3 regions of the Roseibium sp. JB4-4 genome follow, and region 3 is predicted to be linked to each of the others. Evidence: predicted binding sites of a transcription regulator. Region 3 holds the regulator's gene; each other region holds the start of a gene.
What was found. Region 3 encodes PhoB, which activates phosphate uptake and scavenging genes when phosphate is short. Its sites were predicted from a motif close to TGTCATNNANCTGTCAT; they were not measured.
Positions count from the first base shown of each region.

Region 1: phnC (phosphonate ABC transporter ATP-binding protein) is a predicted target of PhoB. The motif match lies at 7,228-7,244, and genes of this name have one in related genera.
Region 2: ACZ1HV_RS16260 (DUF1045 domain-containing protein) is a predicted target of PhoB. The motif match lies at 7,622-7,638, and genes of this name have one in related genera.

Region 1 is NZ_CM146333.1:5,826,695-5,837,367, reverse strand. Features, by position in the region: gene ACZ1HV_RS27470 (TrkH family potassium uptake protein) at 1-1,371, opposite strand, end outside; gene ACZ1HV_RS27465 (putative bifunctional diguanylate cyclase/phosphodiesterase) at 1,799-3,916, shown strand; gene ACZ1HV_RS27460 (class I SAM-dependent methyltransferase) at 3,918-4,592, opposite strand; gene phnE (phosphonate ABC transporter, permease protein PhnE) at 4,589-5,401, opposite strand; gene ACZ1HV_RS27450 (hypothetical protein) at 5,415-5,666, opposite strand; partial or broken gene ACZ1HV_RS27445 (ATP-binding cassette domain-containing protein) at 5,685-6,052, opposite strand; gene ACZ1HV_RS27440 (phosphate/phosphite/phosphonate ABC transporter substrate-binding protein) at 6,229-7,101, opposite strand; gene phnC (phosphonate ABC transporter ATP-binding protein) at 7,398-8,219, shown strand; gene phnD (phosphonate ABC transporter substrate-binding protein) at 8,310-9,221, shown strand; gene phnE (phosphonate ABC transporter, permease protein PhnE) at 9,282-10,196, shown strand; gene phnE (phosphonate ABC transporter, permease protein PhnE) at 10,199-10,673, shown strand, end outside.
Region 2 is NZ_CM146333.1:3,463,288-3,473,960, reverse strand. Features, by position in the region: gene rplS (50S ribosomal protein L19) at 1-253, opposite strand, end outside; gene trmD (tRNA (guanosine(37)-N1)-methyltransferase TrmD) at 567-1,277, opposite strand; gene ACZ1HV_RS16295 (VanZ family protein) at 1,537-1,974, shown strand; gene rimM (ribosome maturation factor RimM) at 1,923-2,477, opposite strand; gene rpsP (30S ribosomal protein S16) at 2,525-2,929, opposite strand; gene ACZ1HV_RS16280 (chorismate mutase) at 2,947-3,270, opposite strand; gene ffh (signal recognition particle protein) at 3,267-4,814, opposite strand; gene phnN (phosphonate metabolism protein/1,5-bisphosphokinase (PRPP-forming) PhnN) at 5,104-5,685, opposite strand; gene ACZ1HV_RS16265 (alpha-D-ribose 1-methylphosphonate 5-triphosphate diphosphatase) at 5,678-6,823, opposite strand; gene ACZ1HV_RS16260 (DUF1045 domain-containing protein) at 6,820-7,569, opposite strand; gene phnL (phosphonate C-P lyase system protein PhnL) at 7,693-8,397, opposite strand; gene phnK (phosphonate C-P lyase system protein PhnK) at 8,413-9,201, opposite strand; gene ACZ1HV_RS16245 (alpha-D-ribose 1-methylphosphonate 5-phosphate C-P-lyase PhnJ) at 9,198-10,127, opposite strand; gene ACZ1HV_RS16240 (carbon-phosphorus lyase complex subunit) at 10,124-10,673, opposite strand, start outside.
Region 3 is NZ_CM146333.1:1,855,428-1,866,100, forward strand. Features, by position in the region: gene ACZ1HV_RS08515 (efflux RND transporter permease subunit) at 1-2,240, opposite strand, end outside; gene ACZ1HV_RS08520 (efflux RND transporter periplasmic adaptor subunit) at 2,252-3,667, opposite strand; gene ACZ1HV_RS08525 (Hsp33 family molecular chaperone) at 3,888-4,862, opposite strand; gene argF (ornithine carbamoyltransferase) at 4,875-5,804, opposite strand; gene ACZ1HV_RS08535 (aspartate aminotransferase family protein) at 5,801-7,000, opposite strand; gene ACZ1HV_RS08540 (GcrA family cell cycle regulator) at 7,443-7,979, shown strand; gene phoB (phosphate regulon transcriptional regulator PhoB) at 8,065-8,763, opposite strand; gene phoU (phosphate signaling complex protein PhoU) at 8,837-9,535, opposite strand; gene pstB (phosphate ABC transporter ATP-binding protein PstB) at 9,570-10,331, opposite strand; gene pstA (phosphate ABC transporter permease PstA) at 10,379-10,673, opposite strand, start outside.

The DNA of each region.
Region 1 (10,673 bases), 2.0 Mb from region 3:
ACGCCCAAGCAACATGGCAAATGACAGCAGCCACTTGGCGCCATCCGGCAATGGCGCAAAATGTCCAGCTGGTCCAATCACCGGCCCCAGACCCGGGCCGACATTTCCGACAGAGGTTGCCGCGGCTGATATGGCCGTCACCAGGTCAAGATCAAAAAACGACAAGGCGACGGTAATGATGCCGACCGAGCCCATATAGACAACGAGAAAGGCCAGAACCGAAAACGAGAGTTCCGGTGTCAGGCGCGTACCGCCATATTCTTCCGACATGATCCTGTGCGGCCGAACCATACGGCGCAAGTGTGCCCGCACAGTGCCGAAGAACACCAGAAAACGAAACATCTTGATCCCACCGGTCGTCGAGCCGGTGCAGCCCCCGACAAACATCAAGAGAAGTGCGATCCCGACAACCGGCGCACCCCATTGCGAGAAGTCGCCAAGGGCGTATCCGGTGCCGGTCACGATCGAGACGACATTGAAGGTGGCTCTGAGCAATGCTTCATCGAAGGGAAAGCGCATGTTGACGCCGAGATAAACGGTAAGTGTCAACGAAACCAATGCCAGAAACCCGAGCAACGCCCGCACCTGCGGGTCACGCCAGAGCTGTAGCGGATGACCGCGCAAGGCCTGAATGATCAGGACAAACGGCAAGGCACCAATCACCATGAAGACGATGGCAACCCAACCCGATGCCGGGTTCGTGAAATAGCCGAAAGACTGATCGTGCGTCGAATATCCGCCGGTCGCTATTGTGGTGAGGGCATGATTGAACGCATCGAAAAGCTCCATTCCGGTCGCAAGATAGGAGACGATGCAAAGGAACGTGAGGAACAGATAGGCAAGCCCGAGCAATCGGATCAGTTCTACCGATCGACTGACGATTTTCTCGGATCTGTCGGAGTTTTCGCTCTGGAACAGCTGCATTCCACCGATCCCAAGGAACGGCAGAAGCACGATTGCCATAACGATGATACCGACCCCACCCATCCACTGCATGATTGAGCGCCAGACAAGAAGTCCGGGCGGCAAGCCATCGAGCCCCGTCAGAACTGTGGACCCGGTCGTCGTAAATCCGGATACTGCTTCGAAAACCGCGTCTGCATAGCCGATGCCGAGCCACAAAAATGGCAGTGCACCGAAGGCTGGCAATGTCGACCAGGCCAGCGTCGTCAGAATGAACGTCTGTCGGGTATCAAGACCCTGTCTGAGCGACCCGCCAACAGCCAGCGACAGCAGCATGCCCACCATTCCAGTCAAAAGCGCTGAAAATACAAATGCCTGCCAATCGGCGTTTTTCTGAGCAACGTCCACAATGGCCGGGATGAGCATGGCGGTTGCCAGACCGACATAGAGAAACCCGAGAACATTCAAAACTGGTCTGAGAGAAATCAAAAATGGTCTTCCCCAAAAACCGCTGGACTGGGCGGCAACTGCCTCGTGACAACACACAGGCTTCCCCTCCTACCCCCTTTCGCACAATTTTCCAATGGCCGGAAAAGACCTCGCCGCAAAGATCCACCCTTCCGGAAGCGCGCCTTTGGTCCCAAACGCCATTGGAGTGCCGGGTTTTTGGGCCTCCGCAAAGAGTGATCACTTATTCCCGATACAGGCCAGTTTATGCAGTCGCGTTCAGAATTTCGTAGCTATTGAGACATACTTTTGCGTGCCTGAAGCCATAAAACTCTTTATGCGGGAATCTATACAAGGAATTGCAGAAATAAGCAGACTGGGTCCACGTTCAATAGTCCTTCGGATCAGCATCGTACTGGTAATACCGGTCCTTTGCAGCGTAGGACTCGTGGCAGGTTTGAGTTATTTCGAACTCACCAGAACATCAACGTTGATCGCAGCCGACCGGATCGAACGTACCGCTCGAGAAGCCGTTGCCATCCTGGACCTCGGCACTTCCAGTCTGTTCCATCCCGTATTTGACGACAAAGGCAACCCGGCCTCTTTGAGGGCCGTTCAGGACCCTGAAGTCGCGCAATTGGACTCAGATCGGGATCTAAGCCATCTCCTAGGCACCATAAGTCACTCTATCCAGGGGTCGGCGAACCTCTTCAGATGGTCTGGGGAGACAAGGGAGTTCACGCACTTTGCTGAGGATGTTGCCAATGCAAAGAGTGAAACAACAAGATCAGCTGTGATCGACCTGCACAATTCGGCCTATTCCAGCCTTGTCGCAGGACAGTCATTCCGAGGCAAAATTCCGCTTCAAGGACGTGAAAGACTGGCCTATGCAATTCCAATCCTCAATGCCGATGGCAGCATTCAAGGGGCGTTTGCTGTCGATGTCGGACCCGTTGATGCGCTGACCGAGGCGGAAAACAGGCTTAAAACCAGAATCATGTCCGCTGTCATCATCGTGCTGACGGGAACAGCGTTGATCGGCGGCCTTTTGCTTCGCCTTGAGTTGCGGCCCTTGAGCGTTCTAGCCGAAACAGCGGAAGAAATTGCCAACGGCAAACAGCCCGACAAGATCCCCTACTCCGACCGTCAGGACGAAATCGGCGACTTGGCGCACGGACTGGAACGCGTGACAGATCTTCAGGACAAGCTTCACAAGCTCGCCTATATCGATCCGGTGACCACAGCCGGAAACCGGGCGCGCTATTTCGCGGATCTCAATGCGGCGCTTCAGCGAGCGCGAACCGGTGTTTACTCGGCTTCGTTGATCCATTTGGACTTCAATGGCTTTTCCAAGATCAACGATGCCTTTGGGCAGCAGGTCGGCAACCGGGTCCTGCTGCAAGCCTATGCGCGTCTTACCAACATTTTTGGACCAAGCGCGACGATCGCCCGCATCTCCGCTGATGACTTTTGTATTCTGTTGCCCTTCGACAGCAAAGGAGCAATCGCCGAAGACTATGCCAAACAGGCCATCGACATGTTGTCGGCCCCTTTCCTGCTTGAGGAAGGTGATATTCGTGTCGAACCGAGCATCGGTATTGCACTTTTGCCAACAGACGCGATCGACGCGGAAACGGCCCACAGGGTAGCTGGTCTTGCACTTCGCTCCGCCAAGGAGGGGGATGCGCCAAGATACAGGTTCTTTACCGCACCTTTGAACGAACGGCTCCAGGCAGAAATGCTGACGGAGACACTTTTGCGAGCCGCTCTCAAAACCCGCCAGCTTCAGCTCTTTTATCAGCCGCAGGTCTGCCCCCGGCAAGGTAAACTGATCGGACTGGAGGCCCTGATCCGTTGGCCCCATGAGACACGCGGCTTTATCCCGCCGAACGAGTTCATTCCGATCGCGGAAAAGACAGGCCTGATTCTGGAACTGGGCCAATACGTTCTGAACGAAGCCTGCAAACAGGCAGCTCAATGGACACAGTCAGGTTTCGATTTCCGCCAGATCTCAGTCAATGTGTCACCGCTGCAATTCCGTCAGACGAATTTCGCCAAAACGGTCAAACGGACACTCCAGACTTACGGGGTGCCGGCAAATCTTCTCTGTTTGGAAGTTACCGAGAATGTCTTTGTCGACACCAGCGAAAAGCTTGTCTTGAACATCTTGTCGGAACTTCAGAAAACTGGAGTTCAGCTGTCTCTCGACGACTTCGGATCCGGTTATTCCTCACTGACGTACCTCCATCGTTTGCCGTTCCAGGAACTGAAAATTGATAGAGCTTTCCTGACCCATGCCGACCGGCACCTGCAGAAGGAACAACTCTTTCAGGCAATTGTCGGGCTCGGACGCAGCCTGGGCCTCAGAATTATTGCCGAAGGTGCCGAAACTGCAGGGGAATATGCGCTGACAGCCGCGCATCGGTGCGACGGTATTCAGGGTTATTTCTGTTCCGCCGCCGTACCTGCCGGTGATATCGAAGCCAGAATTAGGGCATTCCAGCGATCGCTTGGTCACCAGACCGAGGAAACAATCGAAACCTCGGCAAGTGCGCGTCCGGCCTAGATCAATCCCTCCGATCTGCAATCATGTGCCAGTGCCAGGACCCAGGTTTTCTATGCAACTTGTCTTCCAGAGAGCGAAGTTCAAATGCCTCGAAAAGGTGAACCAGCTCGGCAGCTGAACAGTAAAAATGTGGATGGTCCTTGTCGTCGTCCCCTTCTTTAACAAAAGTATCGGGAGCGATCTCTGTACCGAGTCCGAAATTGCTGTTCCGTTTTGAAAGCATCGTGCCCTGATAGGTCCCACCCGGCTTCAGAACGCGAGCAATTTCGGTAATCGCCTTTTTCACGACATCCGGGTTACCGTGATAGATGACGTTGAAAGACAAGACATAGTCAAAGCTGTTGTCCTCGAATGGCAATGCTGTCATCGGCGCGACTTGTGTCCGGACAGCGAGCCCAGACTCAGCAGCACTTCTTTGGACTTGCGTAAGCCCCGTTTCAGATAGATCAATCGCATGGGTTTCAAAACCGGCCCGCGCAAAAGCGAGCGCATGCCGCCCCACACCGCAGCCGAGATCGAGGGCTTTTACCGGTGCGTCTGCCTGCAGCTTTTCGATCAAACTTGCAACGTCCTCATTGGGACGCGTCCAATCGGCTCTTCCCTCTTCCGTTTGCCAGCGTTTATCCCAGGCTAGGTGAGCTGTATCGGTCCTTTGCTGAATTTGAGATTCACTCATCGCGAGGTTCCTTCCAATAGACGTGTGCGGCTAATGCTTCCGATCCTCTCAACGAGAAGAACCAGAATGAAAATCATCAAGATGATGGTCATGGCGAGTTGATAGTCGAAAAAATCCATAGCCACTTTCAGTTCGATGCCGATCCCGCCCGCGCCAACGAGGCCGAGTACGACTGACGAGCGAGTGGCCTTTTCAAGAGCGAACAAAGACGTCGTTATGAACGTGGGCATGGCTGCAGGAACGACGGCGCAAAAGACAGTGTCTATTTTCCTGGCACCAGCTGCCGTAAGAGCCTCCTGGGGCCCTTTTTCAGCATCTTCCATTGCTTCGGCAAAAAACCTGCCACAGAAACCAATGGTGTCGACCGCAATAGCAAGCGTTCCTGCGAAAGGCCCCAAACCGACTGTAATGACAAAGACCAGCGCCCAGACCAGATCTGGAACAGTGCGAAAAAATGCAATTAGCAACCGCGCACCAGTGTAGATGGCTCGAGATGGCATCGAGGTGCCGATCAATCCTCTGGCGGCCAGTATTGCCAGCGGGAGACTTACAACGATACCGATAAAAGTGCCGGCAAGTGCCATCTGAAATGTTTCCAGCAAAGCTCCGGAAAGTTGCGGCATTCGTTCAAAAGAAGGAGGCCAGGCGCGTGCTAGAAAGTCCGCCATTGCCGGACCACCTGAGACAAGTGCTGAAACCGACCAACCCGCTCCCTGAAACGCCCAGATCATAAATGCGGCCAATGCCACATATGTGGTGAACCGCAATGCACCCGGTCGCTCAATTCTGCCTGGCAACTTGTGCGCCACTGTGTGTCCTCGATCAACCATAGTGCTTGTTGAGGTCCCCTGAATGGAGGGTTGAACTTGGCGCGTTCAAAACAATTTCGCCCTGCTTGATCGCTAAAATCCGATCCGCATAGTCGAGCGCTTGCTGAACATTGTGCGATGTAAACAGCAGCGTGATCCCTTCTTCGCGGGTCAACTGGTGAAAGAGATCCATCACTTCCCTACCGGCGACAGGGTCAAGGCTAGCGACTGGTTCGTCTGCAACGATCATTCGCGGCCGTTGCATCAAGGCTCTCGCTATGGCGACGCGTTGCGACTGCCCCCTGAAAGTTGATCGGCTCGCTTCATCGCCTGATCAGCAAGGCCAACCCGTTCAAGGCAAGCCATTGCCCGAGCACGCAATTCGTACGAAGTAAACGAGTGCGACCATCCGCGAATTCCACCGGAACGACCAAGATTGCCATGAACAACATTTGTAAGCGCGGACAATCGCGGCACGAGATTGTGTTTTTGAAAAACAAAGCCGACTTCAGCCCGTACTGCCCTGAGCTGTTTCTGACCCGCACACGAGATGTTTTCCTCAAAAAGAGAGACTGTCCCAGCTTCCGGTTCGATCAGCCTTAATGCACAGCGCAGAGCAGTAGATTTACCGGCACCGTTGGAACCGATCATTGCCACGGCTTCGCGGTGATGAACTGCAAATGTAACTCCGCAAAGAACGGCCTGACCTTTGCCGAAACTCTTGTGCAAACCCGACACGTTCAAATCCACGGAAGTACTGGCCGGCACCGGAACCGGGTTTACCGCCGGAGCTTTCGCACCGGCGGACTTGAACAGGGCTTGCGCCATCATTCGCCAATAAACTTGTCGTATTGCGGGAAGCCGGCTGTGGTATACATGGACCGGACAAGATCGTAAGCACCGTCTTCGATGGCAACCAGATCCATTCCACCATACTTGTCGTTTTCCTCATGCGATATGATCGCCGTGATGATGGCGTCCTTGTTGTCCAGAATTGCCTCGCGAACATCTTCCGACAGGGACTTATCGACATGCGAAGCGACCATCAGCATGTCATTTGGGAGATCACCGGAACGTGCAATCACCCGAAAAAAGCCGTTGGGAACGGTTTCATCTTTGTTTCGCACACCTAGCCAGGAATTGTGATTGATACCCATGCCGGCAACATCGCCTTTTTTCAAAGCTTCATGGGCGATGTTGCGAGAAGTATGCAGATTTTCGACGTCTTTGACGGGATCCACGCCATAGTCTGCCATCAGCTGCATCGGACAAAGCATATTGGACGTCGAACCGATATCACCGAATGCGACCTTTTTACCCTTGAGATCCGCTGGCTTGGTGATGCCACTGTCTGCACGCACAACGATTGCACAGAAATAGTCAGGACGACCAAGTCCGACGAGCGGGGTCGCTTCGGTAAGTTTGTTGATGACGATGTATTCGGCCGGACCGGTAACGACAAAGTCGACGCGTTTGGCGCGCAGAGCTTCAGCTGCTGCCGTGCGGCTTGTGACCGGAAAAAACTCGAAAGAATGATCGGTTGCGCTCTCAAGAGCCTCTTTGAAAGGACCCCATTCAACCTGCAAACGCTCCAGCCCTTCAACATCAGTAACCGCGAGTTTGAATGTATCAGCGAAAGAATATGAAACAGACATCGCAAGCGCTGCAGCCGCGAAAACGGCGGATTTCAAGATACTCATTGTGGGAACTCCTCATTTTGCTCAACCGAAGTGGCGAGCAAGAAGAGCGTAGCGACTAGCAAGTCTTTGAATGTGAAATTATCATGTAAATTTTACGAAATTTTCCAAAAAAGAAAAAAACGTCAAATTACAATATTATGAAAAAAGGGAATTTATGTTTGTTTTGCCTTCTTTTACTCCTTTACCGGCAAACAAAACGGATGAAGTTTTCACAAAATTTCATAAAAGTATAACCGTTTAGACATCTGAACCGCCAGGTTTATTGCTAGTTGGCACTCCGTTTTCCGGAGGGGCCAATGTTACTCGTTGAACAGCTATCCAAACAGTTCGGGGACCTGACCGCGGTCGATGCGGTGTCTCTTGTCATTCCCAAAGGCCAGATGGTCGGCGTTATTGGTCGTTCAGGCGCAGGCAAATCCACGCTGTTGCGGATGATCAATCGGCTGACCGATCCAAGCCAGGGATCTATTGTTTACGAAAGTCAGAATGTCACAGCCTTGCGTGGCCGCGAGCTCAGGCTTTGGCGTGCATCCTGTGCAATGATTTTCCAGCAATTCAATCTCGTCGAGCGCATGGACGTCCTGACCAATGTCATGGTGGGACGGATAGCTCGCACTGGCTTCATGCGATCGATGGCGCGCTCCTTTACCGAAGCAGACCGAAGTCGTGCCATAGACGCGCTGGACCGGTTGGACCTGGTGCCTCAAGCGCTGCAGCGTGCAGGAACATTGTCCGGCGGACAGCAGCAAAGAGTTGCGATTGCCAAGGCCCTCGTTCAGAACCCGCGCATTATGCTCGCAGATGAGCCTATCGCCTCGCTCGACCCGGCCAATGCCACACGCGTGATGGATGCGCTTCGGGAAATCAACCGGTCCGATGGCCTTACCGTTTTGGTCAACCTGCACACACTCGACACGGCTCGTGCGTATTGCGACCGCATTATCGCCATGCGCGCTGGACAAGTGCGGTTTGACGGTGCGCCGGAGGCATTGACCAGCGAAAAAGTCAGAGAAATCTACGGTGCCGGCGAACTCGGCACTGACTTCAACGAAGCCGTGACGTCGACGTCGATTTCCTCCGGCTCGCATCGCCCGCAAATCAAGGCCGTTGGAACCTGAAATCCGCGGAAACGAAGCTTCGCTTTCGCAAACTCGGATCGGCACATGCCGTATCAACCGCCGGAAGCCCGGCATCAAAGGAGCACTACGATGAAGGTCATTCTCGCAGCAGCAGTATCTGTTGTCGTCCTCGCCGCCTCCCCGGCAATGTCGGAAGGCTGGAAAGATCAGTACAAGACCGTCAAATTCGGCATTCTGTCCGGCGAAAATGAAAAAGACAGGATTGCGCGCTACACACCGTTCGAGAAGTATCTTGAAAACCAGCTCGGCGTGGAAGTCGAGATCTTTACCGCCGGCTCCTATGATGGTGTGATCCAGGCAATTGCGGCCGATCAGATCGAGTTCGCATTTTTTGGCTCGTCTTCATATGCGGCCGCCTATACTGAAACCAATGGTGGCGTCGTTCCGCTGGTGTCCCGGCTTCAGAAAGATGGTTCCACAGGCTACTACTCGGTGGTCGCGGTCCGCTGTGACAGTGGCATTGAGGCGCTGGAAGACCTCAAAGGCAAAACCCTGGCCTTTGCCGACCCGGATTCCACATCCGGCTACGCTGTTCCTTATTTCAACCTGGCCAAGCAGGGCTTTGATCCAAAAACGTATTTTGGAGCCGTTCCATTTTCTGGCGCACACGAAACCGGCGTCCTGGGTGTCTACAACAAACAGTATGATGCGGCAGCCACCTACATCACCAACGAAGCCGACGGCATTCCGCAACGCATGGTCACCAAGGGTATGATTGAAGATGGCTCGATCTGTATCATTTGGAAGTCTCCGGAAATCACCTCCGGCCCACTTGCCGCACGCGCCAATCTGCCTGAAGACCTGATGGCCGACATGCGCAAGGCCGTCATGGATATTCCGGAAAATGACACTCTGGCTTTCATTGAAATGACCGGTGGTGAAGACTCTACCCAGGAGGGCTGGATCGAAGTCGATCACGATCGCTACCAGTGGATTGTCGACATGCGCGACTGGCTGAAAAAACAGCGTCGCGGCGGCTGATAGGCACGACTGGAGGGGTGTCACGGCACCCCTCTTCCCGACAAACCGGACCTGATAGTCATGACCTCAGCATCACCTGCTATTCAGCAGTTCGAGCTTGATTACGCCGCCGCGCGCAAGTCGGCCCTGCGCACGAACACGATATCAACGGTGTTTTTTGCACTCTGTTTTGTCGTGACTGCATGGATGGGCGGTTTCTTTGACATGACGGATGTCACACTTGCCAACGGCGACAGAGTGTCGATGTGGAAGATCTGGGCCGGACTGCCGCGTCTCGGCGAATATCTCTACAAGACACTGCCTGTGCTGCATTGGGAAACCCTGTGGGGCGATCTGGTCAATTGGTTCTGGCGCTGGAAAATCTGGCTGCAATTGCTCGTTGAAACCATTCTGATTGCCTATATGGCGACGCTCCTTGGAGTTGTCGGCGCATTCTTGCTCAGTTTTCCGGCAAGCCGCAATCTGGCACCCAACCGGATCATTTTCAACGTCACCCGCCGATATCTTGAGATCATACGCACCGTCCCCGATCTCGTCTGGGCACTGATTTTCGTTTTTTGTTTCGGCGTGGGCCCGCTTGCCGGGGTGTTGGCGATCGGACTTCACGCAACCGGCGCGCTCGGCAAGCTTTACTCCGAAGCCAACGAAAATGCAGACATGCGACCGGTTGAAGGCATCAAAGCCTCAGGGGGATCCTGGTTCGATCAGATCCGTTACGGCATCGTTCCACAGGTCATTCCGAACATCATCAGCTACACGCTGCTGCGCTTTGAAATCAATGTGCGCTCCTCCTCAATCATCGGTTTTGTCGGAGCAGGTGGCCTGGGTCAAGAAATCCGGGTTGCCATGTCACTGCAGGAATACACCGATCTCTCGGCATTGTTCCTCATCATTTTTACAACCGTGATCGTCATCGACATGCTGAGTGAAAACGTTCGTCACCGGATCATCGGCCTGACCGGAAAAGGGGTTTGATCGTGAGCGACACATCTTCCGATCTGCAAAGAGCCAGATCTTTGGTGCCCGATGCCTTTGTAACGTCTCGCCGGACCAAACTCCTGCGCTTCTTGGGCACATCCGCCTTCATTGTTCTGACGGGTTGGTGCCTGTGGGCGTTCGATTTCTCGCCCATGCGAATAGTTGAAGGCGTAACCCGTTTCGGCAATGTGCTTTCCTTCATGTTTCCCCCTCATGTCTGGCAAAGCTGGACCGAATGGCAAGAGATCCTCAAAGGTCTTGGTGAGACTGTCGCAATGGCCTTCATGGGCACATTGCTTGGAGCGGTCGTTGCATTTCCGCTCGCGTTTCTGGGCGCCAAGAACATTATGCCGGCGTCATGGTTCCGTCTTGGTATACGGCGCGGCTTTGATGCGCTGCGGGCGGTTGAACAGCTGATCCTTGCTCTTGTTTTCATCCGCGCCTTTGGCTTGGGACCGTTGGCTGGCATTCTGG
Region 2 (10,673 bases), 1.6 Mb from region 3:
GCATCGGAGAATAAATAGGGAAGACACGTTCCACGCCTTCACCGTAAGAAATCTTGCGAACCGTGAAGCTCTCGTTGATGCCGCCGCCGGAACGGGCGATGCAGACACCTTCGTAAGCCTGTGTACGAGTCCGGTTACCCTCAGTGACCTTCACATTGACGCGAACGGTATCACCTGGCGAAAATTCCGGCAGCTTGCGCTGCTCTTCAATTTTCGCCATTTCCTCAGCATTAAGCTGTTCGATGATGTTCATGGCATTTTTCCCTTTTCATTTACAAAGCGGTCAGAGCGCTGTCCGGTTTTAAGGCCGGAAACGGGTTCACCGACTTTGGGCCATGGTGCATTATCCGCCGGAATTTTCTGAATATTTGCGCCTCAAGAGAAGCAATTCAGGAAACACGCCCCCTATCAGGATGGTCATGCTTCTTCCGACTTCGCGGGCGTATACAGGAATTCTTGAAAAATGTCATCAGAGAATATGTAAAAAGGCAACTTAACCCGAGATTTGCCGCTGATTGGCAAACTTGGCTCCGCCGCGACCTCCACCGGCGCATTTACGACGCTGCTCAATCCACGTCATCCTCGTCCGCCATATAGGCATCCCAAAGATCCGGTCTGCGTTCGCGTGTGAGGCGCTCGGCTTCAGCCATGCGCCAATCATGGATTTTCCTGTGATTGCCCGACGTCAGCACCTCCGGAATGATTTGACCCTCGAACTCCGCGGGGCGCGTGTAATGCGGATGCTCCAGAAGCCCGGTTTCGAAACTCTCCGTATCAGCGCTTTCCATATTACCCATGACACCTGGGATCAGGCGGATGATCGTGTCCAGCATCGTGATCGCGCCTATCTCGCCGCCTGACAGAATGTAGTCACCAATCGAAACCTCTTCGAGACCCCGCGCATCGATCACACGCTGATCAACTCCTTCAAACCGGCCGCAGACGATAATTGCGCCGGGCCCGGCGGCCAGCTCATGTGCGCGTTCTTGCGTGAAGGGGAGGCCGCGCGGGCTCATCAATATTCGCGGGCGCGGGTCTTCGGAAGACGCTGCCGCATCGATCGCTTTTGCCAAGATGTCTGCACGCAGGACCATCCCAGCGCCGCCGCCTGCGGGCGTATCGTCAACCGACCGATGTTTGTCTGTTGCGAAGTCCCGGATCTGGCATCTCTCAAGGTCCCATAAACCTTTTTCCAGCGCTCTGCCGGACAGACTATGTCCAAGCGGACCCGGAAACATGTCCGGGTAAAGGGTCAACAGTGTCGCCTTGAACGCCATCGCGCTTTGTCTTTCAGTGCTACTCCGGCCAGATTACGTGACCGGGACTGTGCGGTTAGGAATGCGTTAACCATAACAAGAAAAGTCAACACACCCTTACAGGTTCTTAACCTGGAGGAAGCACTGATTAGGGTACGGACCATCATGTGGCAAGTGCGTTTCAGTCAGGTATCTCAAGGTGGTCAGGTTTCCAGTCTTCCGTTTCAAACTACCGGCTTTCGTACAAGACCGGATCGACCGGCATTACCTTGACATCTCCATGAGCCGTCTGTTGCCGCTGGTCATCCTGATCAGTTTCGGCGTGCTTGTTGGACTGGTATTCAATACCGGCGTCGGCCACCCTTATGACAAGGTCATCCATATCGGCTTTTTCGCGTTACTGACCCTTTCCATCCACGCGCTGTTTTGTTGTCGCTTGAGGATTTCGGCGGTTGTCGCCTTTGCCATGGGGTTGGCTGGAGAAGTGGTTCAAGGGTTCTTGCCACATCACGAAATGTCGCTTCCAGACGCGTTCGCCAACGGTATCGGCGTCACCCTGGTTGTTGCGCTGATTGCCCTCATCCGGTCCGAAGCACGGCAGGCTGTCAAAGACGCTCCGGAAGAACTTGATTTCAGTGGTATGGGTCTTGAACCCGTCCCGACACGTTACCTGTCGGGCGCGCCTTCGGAAGGCTCTGGCGTTCCTTCGGAAAAATAGTCTTCGGGCAGTTCGACACGGACCCTGTCATTGGCGAGGTCGATTTCCGGTACGAAATCCCTCGTGAAGGGCACGTAGAACGTCCGGCCGCGTTTGGGACGAATCTCGAGCAGATCGCCGGCACCGAAATCCTGTACCGCAACAATCTTGCCCAGAACCTCGCCATCCTGATCCAGCACGGTCGAGCCGTTTAAATCCGAATAGTAGAATTCATCGTCATCAGTCTCCGGAAGCTGGTCACGGTCGACATAGAGCTCAACCCCGTTCAACTCTTCCGCCTGATTGCGGTCGGTGACGCCTTTGAAGCTGGTAATCACGACCGTCTTTTGCACACGCGCATTCTTGACCTCAAACGACCGTTTGCCGTCTTTCGTGGTCAGAATGCCATAGTCGGTGAAGGAAAGCGGATCATCCCCAAAAGGTTTGACCCGCACTTCCCCGCGAATGCCGTGAGCTGCACCGATCTTGGCAAGAAGGATCTTCTGATCTTCAGACGAAGTCATGTCAAAAGACCTCCAGCGGCAAGACCGGTACGCTTAAACATCATTGCTTATTCAGCAGCAGCTTCTTCGGTCGCTGCTTCTTCGGCTGCCGGTTCAGCAGCTGCTGCGGCGGCTTCTTCTTCAGCCAAACGCTTGGCTTCCAGACGCTCTTTCGCTTTCGCGCCCGGCTCAGCCTTTTGCGGGTTGTTGCGCGCTTCGCGCTTCAAAAGACCTGCAGCATCCAGGAAACGGTGTACGCGGTCTGTCGGCTTTGCACCGTTATCGAGCCAGTATTGAATGCGCTCGACGTTCAGATTGACGCGCTCTTCGGAGTCTTTCGGCAGCATCGGATCGTAGGAACCGACCTTTTCAATGAAACGGCCGTCGCGCGGGGAGCGGATGTCCGCGACAACAATACGGTAATACGGGCGCTTCTTGGAACCGCCGCGTGCCAGACGAATTTTCGTAGCCATTTTTCTTTCTCCAGTTTCTAGCTGCCGGCTTTCGCGGCAATGGCTTCATGGTGCCGGATCACTTCACGAACGATGAAGTTCAGCAGTTTCTCGGCAAAGTCAGGATCGAGATTGGCGTCACCGGCCAGTTGCCTCAGCCGCTCGATCTGAATTTTTTCCCGCGCCGGATCAGCCGGCGGCAGGTCGTTTGTGGCTTTCAGTACGCCCACTTTCTGGGTGCACTTGAACCGCTCTGCGAGCATATGAATGAGCGCCGCATCGATGTTGTCGATGGAAGCTCTAAGTGATTTCAATTCGCCAAGCGCTTCGCTCTCTCCGAGCCGTGTTTCCGCTTCGCTCATCGCTTTTTACCCTTACCCATTCCCGGCAATCCGGGCAGCTTTGGGCCCCCCAGACCAGGCAGGCCCGGCATGCCGGGCGGAAGTCCGGCACCGCCCAAACCGCCAGGCATGCCTCCGGGCAATCCCTTTGGCAGTTCCATGCCACCCGGCAGCTGACCGGACTTGGCCATTTCCTCAAGCTGCTTCGGATCGACATCAGGCATTCCACCGCCCATGCCGCCCATAAGCTTACCGAGCATACCTTTGCCCTTGCCCATCTTCTTCATCATGTCCGCCATTTGGCGGTGCATCTTCAAAAGCTTGTTGACGTCGGCCACCTGAACACCGGAGCCCGCGGCAATACGTTTTTTGCGGCTGGCCTTCAGCAGATCCGGCTTCTGCCGTTCCGTCGGTGTCATCGATTGAATGATCGCAACCTGCCGCTTGAACATCTTGTCGTCGATGTTCGCCGCTTCGATCTGCTTTTTCATTTTGCCGACGCCGGGAAGCATGCCCATCATTCCGGACATGCCGCCAAGTTTTTCCATTTGCTGCAGCTGTTCGGCAAGATCGTCCAGGTCGAAATGACCCTTCTGCATCTTCTTGGCCATCTTCGCGGCTTTTTCCGCGTCGATGGCCTCAGCCGCCTTTTCCACCAGCGATACGATGTCGCCCATGCCCAGAATACGGTCGGCAATCCGTTTCGGGTGAAAGTCTTCAAGTGCGTCGGATTTTTCGCCGGTACCGATCAACTTGACCGGCTTGCCCGTAACCGCCTGCATGGACAAAGCCGCACCGCCGCGGCCATCACCATCCATACGGGTCAGTGCAATACCCGTTATGCCGACCCGTTCGTCGAAACTCTTGGCGAGATTGACAGCATCCTGACCAGTCAAGGAGTCGGCTACGAGCAGGATTTCGTGAGGCTGTGCAGCGGATTTGACTTCCGCCATCTCGACCATCAGTGGCTCATCGATATGAATGCGGCCTGCAGTATCGAGCAGGACAACGTCATAGCCGCCAAGCTTTGCAGCCGACATGGCCCGATTGGCGATCTCAACGGGTCCCTGGCCTTCGATGATCGGCAACGTGTCGATCTCGTTCTGCTCGCCAAGAACCTTCAGCTGCTCCTGAGCTGCCGGACGGCGGGTATCAAGCGATGCCATCAAAACCCGGCGCTTGTCGCGCAAGGTCATGCGTCGTGCAATCTTTGCAGTTGTGGTCGTTTTGCCCGAACCCTGCAGACCGACCATCATGATCGCCACCGGCGCCGGCGCATTGAGATCGATCGGCTGTCCTTCTTCGCCAAGCATCTCAATCAGCTGATCGTGCACGATCTTCACGACCATCTGGCCAGGCGTGACCGATTTGACCACTTCCGCGCCAACAGCCCGGTTGCGGACCTTGTCGGTAAAGGAACGAACGATCGGCAACGCGACATCGGCTTCAATCAGCGCGCGGCGTATTTCGCGCAGCGCTTCATTGACGTCGTTTTCCGACAGTGCTCCACGACCCGTGAGCTTATCGAAAATTCCGCTTAGTCGATCGGACAGGCTTTCAAACATCAGTGGTCCTTAAACTCGCCAGTTTCGGGAGAACTCCCGATCCATATGGGCAACCGGTGTGCAAATCCAAACGGGTCGAGCCATGCAAAGCAGTTTAGCACCCGAGGGCGCAACGCGCTGTCGGGTGTTAACCTCCGGGCTCTCTTTACACCTTTGCGGGTCCCGGTCGGCAATTCGAATTTCAGTCACTCAAATGGAGTTGGCGGGTCTATGCCTGAAACGATGGAAGGAGTCAAGCAAGCTGCGGAATTTGCCTTCCTTCAACGGTGCCGCTCAAAGCAAAGCGAAATCACGCCTGGTAGCCCAGCGCCTTCATCATAGCGGCGACGCCATCTTCGACTGTGCCCGTGTTTTCAATTCGGACTAGATTCGCGAGCGAGTCTGGCTCTAGATCTGCCCGTTGAAGCCGCCGCCTGATATCGTCTTTGGTTTCTCGCCCGCGCGCGGACAACCGCTCGGCCAGTACGTCAATTGGAGCCGTGATCAGAAAAACGATGGCCGATTGATACTTTTGCGCCGACCGCTCGAGAACTTTCCGGGACCCGTTGGCAATCACCGTCACGCCCTTGGCGATGGCCTCGTCATAGGATTTTGGAATGACATAGCCCAGACCGTGTGCTTCCCAGGACAGGGCGACCTCCTGCGTGTCGACAAGGCGGTCGAATTCGTCCCGGCTGAGCGTATCGTGGTCTTCTGCTTCCGGATCGGCGTCGCGCGTGATGGCACGACGGGCAAACACCACATCGCTTCTGAACTTCAAGCGTTCATGGAGGGCTGCCATAAGCGTGTCTTTGCCTGCGCCGCTAGGCCCAACGACCAAAACCATGCGGCCTGGGCCGAGTCCGGCATCCTCAACCGTAACGTCAGGCAACCCGCCGGCCCTCGCGCCATACGCCCCTGACAATCGGAATGTTACCGACCATCTTCACCTGAATAAGATCCGCCCGCAGACCTGGCGACAATGCACCCCGGTCAGACAATCCAATCGCGTTGGCCGGCGTCGACGTCACCATGGCAACCGCTTGGGGCAAAGAGATGCTCTCAGTCTCTTCCGCCAGTTGAAACGAAGCCTGGAGAAGGGACACTGGAACATAGTCGGAGGACAAAACATCCAGGACACCGGCTTCGGCAAGTTCCTTCGCAGACACGTTGCCAGAGTGTGAGCCACCCCGGACAACGTTGGGCGCGCCCATTAGGACCGCCATGCCGGCGGCATGCGAGGCCTTTGCCGCTTCAACCGTGGTCGGGAACTCAGCGATCTTCGTTTTCAGCTCAATCGCCTCGTCGACATGATCCTGCGTTGCATCGTCATGACTTGCTATGGCGATACCCCGCGCCTGGGCAATTTCCGAGAGTTTCTGCCGGTTTTCGGGCGCCAGGCCACTGGCGCGCTCCTGACGCCGGCGGATGAATTCTTCCATCTGCTCGTCCGAAAAGCCCTTTTTACCCTGATAGTAGATCTTGTAGGCATCGAGCGAAACGAATTGGCGCTGCCCGGGCGTATGATCCATCAAGGAAATCAAGCGAATGCTGTCGTCATCTTCGAAGACCTTGAAAGCCTCGAGCACATCCGGTGCCGAGACTTCACAGCGGAGATGGATAAAGTGATCGGCGCGCAGCCGATGTTCCTGCTGGCCGGTTTCGATCGCATCCGCAAGCGTGCGCATATCCGGATATCTGAGGTCAGCGTCTTCATCCATGCCGACACGCAACGCATCGAAAACAGTCGTAATGCCCGCGCACGCAATTTGCGCGTCATGCGCTTGAACGGCTGAAACCGGGTTCCACCGAACTTTCGGACGGGGCGCATAGTGTGTTTCAAGGTGGTCTGTATGCAGCTCAACCAGGCCTGGAAGCAAATAGTCACCGTCGCAATCGTGGCCGTCTGTTTCGGTCGGAGACGCGACGCCGGCGATCAGTCCCGCTTCGTCAATTTGAAGCGAGCCGTCCAACACGTCGTCGGGCAGAACAAGTTTGGCGTTCTTGAAGACCTTGGGCTGCGTGCTCATACGTTCTCCTTGCGGGTGAGACTGTCGTCGGGAAACTGGACGTTGCATGGCGCCGTGCCGCCGGTGAGTTCAAAGATTTTCTGAACCTGAAAAGGTGCCCCGGGTTCAGGCTCTACATAAAGCCCGAAATGACTGCATCTGCGGCGGTTTCCCGTCACCTTTGCGAAGAAGGCGCACGCGGATTCTGTCAGAAATTCCGCCTCCTTTTCCGCGTCGAGTTTGTTCGAAAGCGTCATGTGAAAGCGAAATTCATCGAAGATGTATGGATAGCCCCAGTCTTGCAGGTAAGCGTCCTGCTTCGGGGACAGGCCGCTCTTGCGGCGCCGCTCCAGATCGGCATCGGAAAGTGGCGCTCTGAACTTGTCAAAGTGACGGACACACAACCCGGCAAAGGCCTTCAGATCCGGTTCGTCCTGGTCAGGTGTGAGTGCCAGAAACTTTCCCAGCCTGTTGACTCCCAGTTTTTGGATTTCAAAAGGTGCAATGCTGCTTGCAAAGTCTTCGCAAGCGCTCACCAGGTCATTTTCCGTTTCACCCTCGCGCAGAAAGAACGGCGCTTTTAGTGTCCCATGAAAGCCGTAACGTCGGGGACTGGATGTCAGCTCAGCAACCCGAGCCTGAGACAATCCTTCGATGCCGGGCTGTGGCAATGGATCTCCCGTGAAGGTGTCCCTGCCAAGCCAGGCATTGCCTAGGAGCATCAGGCTGTCATCGGCCGTAGCGGCGAAATAAATTGCATAGCGCATGGTGAACAATCATGTGAAAGGCGGGTGGCTGCGGACGGCCTACCGGTGGGCAATGACCGTTCTGTGACAATTGTCGCCCGCCCGCAAGTCCAGACCGCCTTTTTGACCTTTTTCCCACGGCCGCTAAGCGGCCACCTCGGAACTGAATGACGTGACATCTATTATGCGGTCGGCGATTTCCTGACGCACATCCTGATCATGCAGAATGCCGACCATAGCGACGCCTTGCGCTTTCTTCTCTTCCACCAGCCGAACGACCACCGCCCGGTTGGCGGCATCGAGTGACGCTGTCGGCTCATCGAGCAGCAGGATCGGATAATGCGCGATAAAACCCCTCGCAATGTTGACCCTCTGCTGCTCACCGCCCGAGAAGGTTGCCGGAGGCAAGGTCCAAAGGCGTTCCGGAACATTCAGGCGCGCCAGGAGCGTCCTGGCCTTGTCTCGGCCTTCCTCTTCGCTTGAACCTTGCGCGATCAACGGTTCAGCAACAACGTCTTCTGCTGAAACACGGGGGATCGTGCGTAGAAACTGACTGACATACCCAATGGTATCGCTACGCAGTTTCAGGATATCGCGGGGTTTGGCGCCGGCCACATTGACAATCTCGTCACCGACAGTCACCAGAATCTGGCCCTGGTCGCAACGATAGTTGCCATAGATCATCTTCAGGATTGAGCTTTTGCCGGCACCGGACGGGCCGCCCAGCACGACGCATTCGCCGGCATCGACCGAAAATTCGACCTTTTCGACGACAGGAATGACAGTGCCCCCTTGCAGGTGCATGGTGAATGTCTTGCCGACACTGTTAAGGTAGAGACGAACAGCCATTGGAATTGACCCCGTTCAGACTTGAAGAATGGAAGAGACAAGCAGCTGCGTATACGGCTCGCGCGGGTCGTCCAGAACCTGATCCGTCAACCCGGCCTCAATCACATTGCCGTGGCGCATGACCATGATCCTGTGCGAGAGCAGCCTTGCAACGGCAAGGTCATGGGTGACGATGACCACGGAAAGGCCAAGATCAGCCACCAGACGGCGCAAAAGGTCAAGCAGACGAGCCTGGACGGAAACATCGAGCCCGCCTGTCGGTTCGTCCATGAAGACCAGCCGGGGACGTGTCACAAGATTTCGGGCAATCTGCAAACGCTGACGCATCCCACCGGAAAAAGATCGCGGGTCATCATCGATCCGGTCACTCTCGATTTCGACACGCCCAAGCCAGTCATCTGCCGTGGAACGAATGTTTCCATAGTGCCGATCACCTACGGCCATCAGCCTTTCACCGACATTCGCGCCGGCAGACACATTCATGCGCAGGCCGTCAGCCGCATTCTGGTGCACAAAGCCCCAGTCTGTGCGCATCAGCAGACGGCGCTCGGCTTCCGTCAATTGATAGAGATTGCGCATAGCGCCATCTCGCATGCGATATTCGATTGCGCCTGCGGTTGGCGCAAGACGCGTTGAAAGGCAATTCAGCAAAGTCGTTTTGCCGGAACCGCTTTCTCCGACAATGGCCAGCACTTCACCGGGCCAAAGATCGAACGAGACGTCCAGACACCCGATCCTGTCGCCATAATATCGAGTGACATTATGAACCTGCAGCAAAGGGGCTTCGGGTTGGAACACGTTCATTGAACCGTCTCCTCTGATGCGCCACCGGCGAAGTGTGTGGCTGCCGGGTCGGCTGCCATCGGGCCAAGATGCCCGTTCGCGCGGCGTTCCTCGCAATGGTCACTGTCGGAACAGACGTACATCCGACCGCCTTGGTCATCGAGGATGACTTCGTCGAGATAGACATTTTCCGCACCGCATAGCCCGCAGGGCTTGTCAAATTTTTGAACTTCGAAGGGATAATCATCGAAGTCCAGGCTCTTCACCTTCGTATAGGGCGGGATTGCATAGATCCGTTTCTCGCGGCCAGCGCCGTAAAGCTGCAGCGCCGGCATCTGGTCGATTTTCGGGTTGTCGAATTTGGGCGTCGGAGAAGGATCCATGACATAGCGGTCATTGACCTTCACCGGATAGGCGTAGGTCGTAGCAATATGGCCGTTTTTCGCGATGTCTTCGTAAAGCTTCACGTGCATCAGACCATAGTCTTCAAGAGCGTGCATCTTGCGGGTCTCGGTTTCTCGAGGCTCCAGGAACCGAAGCGGCTCGGGGATCGGCACCTGAAAAACCAGAACCTGGTCTTCCCTTAATCCCTTTTCCGGTATCCGGTGCCGTGTCTGTATGACGGTGGCTTCAGAGGTCTCATAGGTGGTTCTGACACCCGCCGTCTTTTCAAAGAAGCCACGGAGCGAGACCGCATTCGTGGTGTCGTCCGAACCCTGATCGATCATCTTCAGACAATCGTCCTTGCCCAGTATCGAAGCCGTCACTTGGACACCACCCGTCCCCCAGCCATACGGCATCGGCATTTCCCGGGAGGCAAAAGGAACCTGATATCCGGGGATGGCGATGCCCTTGAGGATCGCTCGCCGAATCATGCGTTTGGTCTGTTCATCCAGGTAAGCGAAATTGTACTCGCCCTGGTCGAAGATCTGAGCCGTATCGTTCATTCCGCAGCCTCCTGGGCAGCATCGCCGCTGTCTTCTTCCTGCCGGCGTTTTTCGAACCATTCGGCACGCATCTGGCGCACCAGGACGAGTTCAGCCTGAAAGTCGACGTAGTGCGGCAGTTTCAGGTGTTCGACAAATCCGGTTGCCTGGATGTTGTCCGAGTGAGACAGCACAAATTCGACATCCTGTGCCGGCGCGACCTGCTCTTCGCCCAATTCTTCAAAGCGCATGGAGCGATCGACCATTGCCATGGACATGGCCTTGCGTTCCACCTGGCCAAAGACGAGACCATAACCCCGCGTAAAAGTCGGCGCTGTCTTGGCCGAGCCTTTGAACTGGTTGATCATCTGACATTCGGTGACCTTGATGGTCCCGAGCGTGACCGCAAACCCCAGCTCTTCGGCAAAGAACTCAACTTCGACCTCGCCATAGCGGATTTCTCCGGCAAAGGGGTGCGTTCGGCCATAGCCGCGCTGCGTGGAATAGGCGAGCGCCAGCAGAAAACCCTCGTCGCCCCGGGCAAGGTTCTGAAGGCGCAGGTCACGG
Region 3 (10,673 bases):
GCAATCGCGATCCGTGAGGTGCCGGGGATGGCGGGAAGTGCCGCTCGCCAGGCACGCACGATTTCCGGTGTTCGCACGGTTCTTTCTTCCGAAAGGGTCAACTGAACCGAAATGCTGGCAATATTGTCGCCGCGATTGTTTCCAGCGGACCCCAGCGTGACATAGGTTGCCCTGACAAGGGATTGATCCAGTCCCTCGGTCAGTTTGGCTTCAGCTTCCTTCAGGGCCTTTTCGATGATCAAAATACCTTCGATGGCCTGCTCTTCGGGAATGCCGGCATGGAAGAACACGGACGCCGTGAGGTTTTCAGCCTCAGGAGAGGGAAAGAACGTGAAACCGACACGTCCGCCGCGCACCAGCCCGACGGCAAGTATTAAGGCAGCAATCGCGATGGCTAAAGTCACATAGCGCCAGTGAACCGCTGCAGACACCAACGCTCTGAATGGATAATCCCGGATCCAGTTGAACCCGCCGTCAAACCCGCGCCGGAACAAGCTTGGTCTTTCTGCACCCTGATCACGTCGTTTGCTGCGCCGCAAGGCTGCCAGAAGGGTCTCAACCGCAACAGCGAGAAGGAAACAGCAGGCGATCAGAGTGACTTCGAAGGCGAATATTCCGACAGTGTCTTTCAGGGCGCGCAACGGATCATCGATCACATCCAGGAAGGGCGGCACTGAAAGATCCGGCTGCGTTACCAGGCCAGTCAGGAAGAATGCCGGTGCTGCAGCCAGAATTGCCACCCGCCACCAGCTCCAACCCGGCCGACTTCCAAGCGCATGGGACAGGTGCCCAGGTAGAATGAGAAAGCATTCGATCACCGACGCAATGACCACCGCGACGACCACGACCGGCAGCGTGCCCATGATCTGCCCAAGCACATCGCTGATCAGGAGGATCGGCAGAAAGGCAGCAATGGTTGTGGCGCTGGCAGCAAATATCGGAGCAAACATGGTCGAGGCTCCGATGATTGCCGCGTTTTCGGGTGAGTCGCCCATGGCCTGCCGCGTTGCAGTGTGTTCGCCAACGACAATCGCGTCATCGACAATCACACCCAACATCATGATGAGCGCGAACATGGAAATCATGTTGATGCTCTCGCTCATCAGCCACATGATCCCGAGTGTGGCCATCATTGCAACGGGTATGCCGGCGGCAACCCAGAAAGCAATCCTGGAATTGAGGAAGAGAAACAGGATCCCGACGACAAGCACCAAGCCGGTCAGACCGTTTTCGACCAGCAGTGTAATTCGTCCTTTGACCGCATCGGCACGGACATCGTATTTCAACAATTCGAGCGACTGCGGTAGTTGCGGGCTGATTTCGGCCAAATAGTCGTCGACGATCTGTGCTGCCTTCAAGGTATCAGTGTTTTCCGCCCGCAGGATCTGCAATTCTATTGCGCGGGTTCCGTTTGAAAACCCCTGATCTTCACCCGTATCGAAATCGCGGCTGACATCTGCAATGTCCTTGACCAGCGTTTTTTCGCCCGTTGCGAAGGACTTTACATCAATTCGACCGACAGCCTCTGGTGACCGCTGCTCCGATAATGCGCGGATCTGGCGCTCCACGGCGCCGTCAAGACTGCCTGCAGGAAGATCGATAGTGTTCCCGGAAATCTGACTGGCAACGTCGGAAATGGTCAGGTCCAGCCGACGCAATTCCCGTTCTGGCACCTCAACGAGATATTCCGGAGACCGGTAGCCGTTCAGCTCCACCTTGTCGATCCCGCGCGCAAGAAGGTCATCCCGGATCTGCCGGGCGAACACCTTCAACGCGTCCTCAGAGAACGGACCTCGCAGCGCGATGGTAGCAACGCCATCGGTAAACGTATTGGAAGATATGACAGGCGTTTCTGAATCTATTGGTAGCGTCGTAATGTTCGAAATGGCCTGTTCGACGTCAGATAGTGCCACCTGCATGTTGGCACCTTCCAGAAACTCCATTCTGATCGTCGCGCTGCTTTCCCGTCCGTAGGAGATGATTTCATCGAGACTGTCCAAAAACCGCAATTCCGGCTCGACCACTTCCAGAATATTCGATGTAACATCCTCAGCGCTTGCGCCAGGCCAGGTGATCGAAACAGTGATCATCTCTGTCTTGACGGTCGGAAAAAACTGCGTATTGAGCTTTGCAAGCCCATACGCACCGAAGAGCACCATGACGGCCATAATGAGATTGGCCGCATTGGGGTGGCGAACAATGACCTCGAGCAGACCGCGGGACTTTCCTTCAAAAACCATCAGCCGTCCCTTTACCGATTGTCGCCGGAAGCGGTGTCCGTCTGACCGGCATTCTGCGAGGCAGTGCCCTCGTCACCGGATGCGATGTCCTGCACGAGCAGGCCTTCTCCAGCTTCGGGTATACGTGTCACGAGCAGCGTTTCTCCCGGCTCAAGATCCCCTTTCACCAGGATGAAGCCGTCATCAATGGCAAGCGCCATCACCGCGCGCCGTTCAAGCCTGTCATCCTTGACGACGTAGACAGTCCCTTCGCCATAGTATGCGGTTTCGGGAATGCTGAAGCTGTCGGCATAGGTCTGGTCAGGTACGGAAACTTCCACAAATGCGCCAGGGCGAAGAGGTACATCCACGCCTTTACTTTCAATAGAGGCGATCAAGTCGACACCGCCTCTGGTACTGGCAACGTCCGCACCGATGCGCGTAACAACGGCCCTATAGCTGATTGGAACATTGCCCAGGTACCAGGTCACCTCCACAGACCGCCCGACAACCGTGCCACTTTCAGCGAGCAGACGACCATACTGGTTGTCCGACAAAGTGAACCGCACTTCGAATTCGTCGCTGCTATAGAGCGAGACAACGGCGTCATTGACATTGACGAGCCGACCAGGCTCCGCTTCCTCTGAGCGCACAATCGCGTCAAACGGAGCCCTCAAGATTGTGTTGCTCAGCTGACGCTCTGCATTCTCCATGCGCCATTCCAGCCGTTTGATGGCAGCCTTTTGCTGAACCACCTTAGCCTCTTCCAAGGCAAGAGAATTTTCGGTCTGTTCCAGCGACTGCTGCCGCTGAGAGACAAGAAGCTTTCGCTCATCGAGGGTCCGCTCGGTAACCGCCCCTCTGCCCAAAAGCTCCTGTGCTCGTTCCAGATCACGCGCGGCAAAATCCAGTTGTTCCTTGACCCGGACAACATTTGCCTTTTCCAGCCGAACCCGACCTTCGCTTTCCACCAGGGCGGCCTGCGCTTCTGCCATATTGGCCTCCGCCTCGGTCACCGCGCCCTCGTAGTCGAAGCGATCGATTGCGACCAGCACTTCACCCTGCGCAACCTGGCCACCCGCTTTCAGGTCCGGATGAACCTCAACCACCTCACCGGCAACCAGCGTCCTCAAATCAACTTCACGTCCGGCCATTGTTTCGCCGAAAACATTGATCATCGGAGCATAATCGCCGCGCACGGCTTCAACCGTGGTAACGGCGTAACTCTTTTCCTGGACAGGCCGCTTGGGAACATCGGGTTTGGTTGCAACAAGCGAGTTCATGCCTGTCACCGCACCAAACAGTATGGCAAATGCAAGTAAAGCCTGAAGTAGGGCCTTTAGCACAGTCGCGATCCGTCCGGGCCGCCGGTCCTGCTCCCTGTGTTCAGGTGGCAGGACTTCAGAGACCTGCGTGTTGGCGGTTTCGGACTTAATAGACTGCAGCATGTTCTGTGCACCCGGAGGTCAAGACGCTTCTAAGGCCAAGCATTGCTTTGCCGGTTCGAAGGATAAATTTCCTTCGCGATGCAAAATTCAAGAGTCACATAAGCGCGGATCTGACGTTTGGCACGTTGAAAAGTGTAACAGAATGTTGCTGAAAGCGGCGATTGCGTTTCGGAAAGGGGAACGGGCACACAATTAACTGAGCGCCCGTTCCTGCATTCGTTCAGTCGTCGAACTCGTATTTGGTGCTGCAGAACTCACAGGTAACGACGATTTTTCCATCAACTGTCATCTGCTCGATTTCTTCAGCACTGAAGCCAGCCAGAACGCCTTCGATCTTCTCACGCGAACAGCGGCATTTGTCCAACAGGGGCTGAGGCTCGAAGAGACGCACACCGCGTTCATGGAACAGTCGGAACAGCAACATTTCTACACTGACCTCCGGATCGGTCAGCTCGACATCCTTGACTGTTTCGACCAAAAGCTTGGCTTCAACCCAGGCGTCGTCTTCTTCAACTTCGTGAAGTTCGGTGCCATGCGGAGCATCGCCTGGATCCAGATCCGCCTGGCGCATCCGCTCGGGAGACTCGGGCAGAAATTGCACCACCACCCCGCCTGCGGTCCAGCTCTGGTCGGGGCTTTCGCCTTCCTGTCTGGTGAAGAGTTCGCCGACAGCAAGACGGACTTCAGTCGGGATTTGCTCAGACCGTTCGAAATACCGCCGAGCAACCTCTTCCAGCGAGACACCGTCCAGCTCCACAAGGCCCTGGTAGCGCTGCATATGCTGGCCCTGATCGATTGTCATGGCCAGATGACCGTGGCCAAGCAGGGCCTCTGGTGCCGCCTTTCCTGCTTCCATGAGCGCCTCGACCCTGTCAGCGTCATAGGTCGCACAGGCACGAATTGCATCTGGAGATGCAAAATCGACAACCAGCATGGATACCGGTCCTTGCGTCTGTGTCTGCAGGGTGAAGCGCCCGTCGAACTTGAGCGACGTGCCCAGCAGGCAGGTCAGTACGATCGCTTCGGCCAGAAGGCGAGAGACCGGCTCCGGATAGTCATGCCGGTCCAGGATGGATTGCAAAACCGGACCGAGCGCAACAGCACGACCCCGGACGTCCAGAGATTCAACAGCAAAGGGCCGGACAGCATCCAGCCCTGCGGGCGTGATGCCCAGTTCATCAAGATTCAATGCCACGATGGAATTGCCTTAACTTGCGCCGAAGCACCAGGCCAGAATACCCTTCTGGGCATGGAGCCGGTTTTCTGCTTCGTCAAACACCACAGAGTTGGGACCGTCCATCACTTCCGACGTCACTTCCTCGCCGCGATGAGCCGGTAGGCAGTGCATGAACAAAGCGTCGCTGTTCGCTTCCGACATCAGACGCTTGTTCACCTGATAGGCGCTGAGCAGATTGTGACGCGATTCCGCGTCATCATCGCCCATGGACACCCAGCAGTCGGTCACGACACAGTCGGTCCCCTTGACCGCCTCATATGGGTCTGTGGTCACGATAATTGAACCACCCTTGGCGCGGGCAGCATCGATAAGGTCTTGCGGCGGTGCCAATTCGGCTGGTGTTGCAATGCGCAGTTCGAAGTCGAGACGCGGGGCTGCGTGAACCCACGACGCCAGAACGTTGTTGTTGTCGCCTGTCCAGGCAACGCTCTTGCCCCTGATAGATCCGCGATGTTCTTCAAACGTCATCACATCGGCCATGATCTGACAGGGGTGTGAGACTTTGGTCAGCCCGTTGATAACCGGAACGGTTGCGTTTTCGGCAAGTTCATTGAGTTCATGATGATCGAGGATACGGATCATGATGGCATCGACGAAACGCGACAGAACCTTGGCCGTATCTGCAATGGTTTCTCCCCGGCCCAGCTGCATTTCAGTGCCGGTCAGCATCAAGGTTTCGCCGCCCAGCTCACGCATGCCGACATCAAAGGATATGCGCGTGCGTGTCGAGGGTTGTTCGAAGATCATGGCCAGCACCTTGCCCGCAAGCGGACCTTCGCCGCGGCGTACACCGTTGCGGCTGGACTTGATCTTGAGACCGGTGTCGAGAATGGCGCGCAGTTCGTCGCCTTCAAATTGAGTCAGATCCAGAAAGTTCCGGTAGCTTCCGTTCGCGGTCATTCTGCCGCTCCTTCCACCAGTTTCGCTTCGATCGCCAGCGCGGCCTCTTCAAGGCGCTCTACGGCAATTGAGATTTCATCTTCGCTAATTGTGAGCGGCGGCATGATGCGCACCACGTTGTCGCCCGCAGGCACCGCCAGCAAGCCCGCTTCGCGCGCGGCACCCACATATTCACCAACGGGCACAACACACCGTATGCCCAACATCAGACCGTTGCCTCGCACCTGATCCAGCACTTTGGGATGACTGTCCACGAGGCCCGCAAGCTTCTGCTTGAGATGGAGCCCTTTGTGTCGGACATCTTCCAGAAAGCCGTCACCAAGCACGACGTCCAGGACAGCGTTGCCGACCGACATAGCGAGAGGGTTGCCGCCGAAAGTCGTTCCATGCGTTCCCGGTGCTAGCGCTTCCGCGCAGTCCGCGGTCGCAAGACAGGCACCCATCGGGAACCCGCCGCCGATGCCTTTGGCAACAGCCATGATGTCCGGCTCAATGCCGCTCCACTCATGAGCAAAAAATTTGCCCGTGCGCCCGACGCCTGTCTGGATTTCGTCCAGGATCAACAAGATACCTTGATCGTCACACAGCTGGCGCACGGCACGCAGGAAGTCCGTCGGGATCTCCCGAATACCGCCCTCACCCTGGACAGGTTCAAGCGCAATCGCCGCCGTCTGCGGTCCGAGAGCCTCCTTGAGAGCATCCAGATCGTTTGCAGGCACTTGATCGAAACCCGGTGCCTTCGGGCCAAATCCTTCCAGATATTTGGCTTGGCCGCCCGCGGCGATGGTCCCCAGTGTCCGGCCGTGGAACGCTCCCTCGAACGTGACGATATGGTAGCGTTCCGGCTGTCCTTTGTCGAAATGGTACCTGCGCGCGCACTTGATGGCGGCTTCCATCGCTTCAGCGCCGGAATTCACAAAAAGCACCTTTTCGGCAAAAGAAGCGTCGCAAAGGCGCTGCGCAAGGCGCTCACCCTCCGGTATCTGATGAAGGTTGGACACGTGCCACAGTTTTGCGGCCTGCTCCTGTAGCGCCGACACCAGGTGCGGATGGCTATGCCCGATGGAATTGACAGCAATACCGGAACCGCAATCGAGGAATCGTCGGCCGTCTTTCGTAACAAGCCAGACACCTTCCCCATGATCAAACGACAGGTTCGATCTTGCGTAGTTACCGAATAATGCAGTCTTGGACATAACCTCTTTTGTCTCCTTAAGAACGCCTGCACGAAGGTGACGTTCGCGCCCGACAGGAGCAACGATGTCACAGTTACTGTGTCAGGCCAAAATGCAACATGCCGCCCCGAAGAGGCGGCACGCTGCGGTTTTCTTATACACCCCCGGCCCCAAGGCCTGTCAATGGAAATGGCGCTTCGCCGCAACCTGCAGCCCCTGAGCGCAGATTCAGCAAAAGTCTCAAGGGTCTCGCCATACTTGGGGAAAAGTCGCTTCATCCCCAATTGGTTTTGGGCGAATGGTTGCCTGACAAATTAACGTTATTGTAACCTCTTGATATTCAAACACGAGATCTCGTGGGGCTAATCATTCTTAGGCACTAGATATGCCATATCAGGCGTGCCTGCGCATGCCAAGCACGGGGTTAATGGCCGGCAAAACGGTCAAATGAAAAGGTGCGGCAATGAGTTGGACAGACGAACGGGTTGAGCTTCTCAAAAAGCTTTGGAGCGATGGCTTGAGTGCAAGTCAGATTGCGGGTGAGCTGGGTGGCGTAACCCGGAACGCCGTCATCGGCAAAGTACACCGACTTGGATTGTCAGGTCGCGCAAAGTCCTCCTCGTCCAGCAGCAAACCTCGTCGTCCGCGCACAAGCGCGCCCGCAGCCGGGACTTCGGCACCCAAAAAACCGACACCTCAACCACAGACTATTGGGGCGACGGCGCTGAAGGCCGACATTGCACCAACACCCATCGTCGAAGCAGAGCCTGACCTTGAGCCGATCGCAGAGCTGATCCCGATTTCCGAACGCGCGTCGATCCTGACCCTGACCGAACGGACATGCAAATGGCCGATTGGCGATCCGGCAACCGATGACTTTTACTTCTGCGGCCGCCAATCCGACGCAGGTGTTCCCTACTGCGCGCACCATTGTAAAATCGCCTATCAACCGGTTGCAGACCGCCGCCGTGATCGCAAAGTGATCGCCCGCGCAGGATAGCGGTCAAGCAGCAGCAAAAATGCAAAGCCCGCCAGATTGGCGGGCTTTTTTGTTGTGATTTTTGCACCTGGAATTCGTCACTTCATCATGCAACCACCGAAAACTGATCGTTGAATGCATAGCCGGCACCGCGGACCGTTCGGATCGGGTCTCTTGCCTTGCCCTTATTCAGAGCCTTGCGGAGGCGGCCAACGTGAACATCAACGGTCCGCTCGTCGACATAGACATCATGCCCCCAAACACCGTCAAGCAGTTGCTCACGCGAGAAAACCCGTCCGGGTGAGGTCATGAGAAATTCCAGCAGACGGAATTCCGTCGGCCCAAGGTGGACTTCTTTCGCATTCCTGCGAACCCTGTGCGTTTCACGGTCCAGTTCGATATCTCCGGACCGGAGCATTGTAGACACAACTTCAGGACTTGCCCGGCGCAAGATTGCGCGGACCCGCGCCATCAATTCAGGTACGGAAAACGGTTTGACCACATAGTCGTCCGCCCCTGTCGACAGTCCTCTGATACGCTCTGCCTCTTCACCGCGCGCCGTCAGCATAATGACGGGCAATCGCTCGGTGTCTTCCCTGGCTCTCAAGCGCCGACACAACTCGATCCCAGACAGGCCCGGAAGCATCCAGTCGAGCAGCAAAAGGTCCGGCACGCTTTCCCGCAACCGAATTTCTGCCTCATCGCCACGAATACACGATTCAACCGTGTATCCTTCGGCTTCCAGATTGTATCTCAACAGAAGACTAAGCGGTTCTTCGTCTTCAACGATGAGCACCTTCGGCATACATCTCGCTCCATGTCATGCAGCAGGCGCAGCCGCGCCGGCTGGATCATTTTTCCGCAAGTTCGTTCGGCGACTAAGAAACGCTGGTGGTTTCGTCCAGCTTGGTCCGTTCTTCCGGCAGCCGGTCACCGGTCACCATGTAAAAGACGTTTTCAGCAATGTTGGTCGCGTGATCACCAATGCGTTCAATGTTCTTTGCGCAGAAAAGGAGATGGACACACTGCGTGATAACCCTTGGATCTTCCATCATGTAGGTCAGCAGCTCGCGGAACAGCGATGTATAGATTGCGTCCACTTCCGCATCGGCTTCCTGCACGCGTTTCGCGGCTTCCGGGTCCTTGCGGGTATAGGCGTCCAGGACCTGCTTCAGCTGGTTCAGCGCAAGCTCGGTCATGTGCTCGACACCTATCGCAAGCTTTTTGGAACCGAGGCTGTTGTCGATTGCAATGGCGCGTTTTGCAACGTTCTTGGCCAGGTCGCCAACGCGTTCCAGATCATTGGCGATACGCGTGGCGGCCGTAATTTCCCGCAGGTCCTGACCCATGGGCTGACGGCGCGCGATCATTTCGATCAGCTTTGCTTCCACTTCCTGATGCAACGTATCAAGCCGTTCATCCTGGGCAATGGTGGTTTTGGCCAATTCCAGGTCCCGTGACACCAGAGCAGAAACGGCATCGGCGAAAGCCTTTTCGGCCAAGCCGCCCATTTCAGCGACCTTGCCAGCCATTTCTGTCAGTTCTTCGTCATAGGCAGAGACTGTATGTTCAGACATACTTTGTCCTCTTTAGTAATCTCGAAAGAATTTCTTAGCCGAAGCGGCCAGTTATATAATCCTGAGTACGCTTGTCTTTCGGGTTTGTGAAGATGTCCTGTGTCGGACCCTCTTCAACCAGAATGCCAAGGTGGAAGAACGCCGTACGCTGGGACACACGCGCTGCCTGCTGCATGGAGTGCGTCACAATCACGATCGTATAGTTCTCGCGCAGTTCGTCGATCAGCTCTTCCACCTTCGCGGTCGCAATCGGATCCAAAGCCGAACACGGCTCGTCCATGAGGATCACTTCAGGACTGACGGCAATCGCCCGGGCAATACATAGACGCTGCTGCTGACCGCCGGACATGCCGGTTCCGGGCTCATCCAGCCGGTTCTTCACCTCTTCCCAGAGACCTGCCTTTTGCAGGCTGGAAGAGACGATGTCATCGAGTTCTGACTTGTTTTTTGCCAGACCATGAATGCGCGGACCGTAGGCGATGTTGTCATAAATCGACTTCGGAAACGGGTTCGGTTTCTGGAACACCATGCCGACCTTGGCGCGCAACTGCACCGGATCGACCTTGGGATCGTAGATGTCTTCGCCGTCAATCTTGATCGAGCCTTCGACTCGGCAAATGTCGATGGTGTCGTTCATACGATTGATAGTCCGCAGAAACGTCGACTTGCCACAACCTGATGGGCCGATAAAGGCCGTCACCGAACGTGGCTGGATTTCAATGTCCACGTCCTTGATGGCCTGGTTGTCGCCGTAATAGACCTGAACCTTGTTTGCAGAGATTTTGCTATCGGTCATTTTAATCGCCTGTTCAATGTTCGGCATCTCGTTCATCGCATCAATCCTCACCAGCGGCGTTCAAACCTGCGGCGCAGGATGATCGCGAGAATGTTCATTGTGAGCAGGAAGATCAGCAGGACGATGATACCGCCCCAGGCTTTTTCGTAGAATGCGTAGTCCGCCCTGGCTGCCCAGGTGTAGATCTGCGCCGGCATGGCAGAGTTCGGGTCAAGGAAACCCGAAACGAAGCCGTCCGGATATCCGCGCGCTACAAAGCCGACCATACCGATCAGAAGCAGAGGTGCAGTTTCACCCAGCGCCTGTGCCAGACCAATAATGGTGCCTGTCAGAATACCCGGC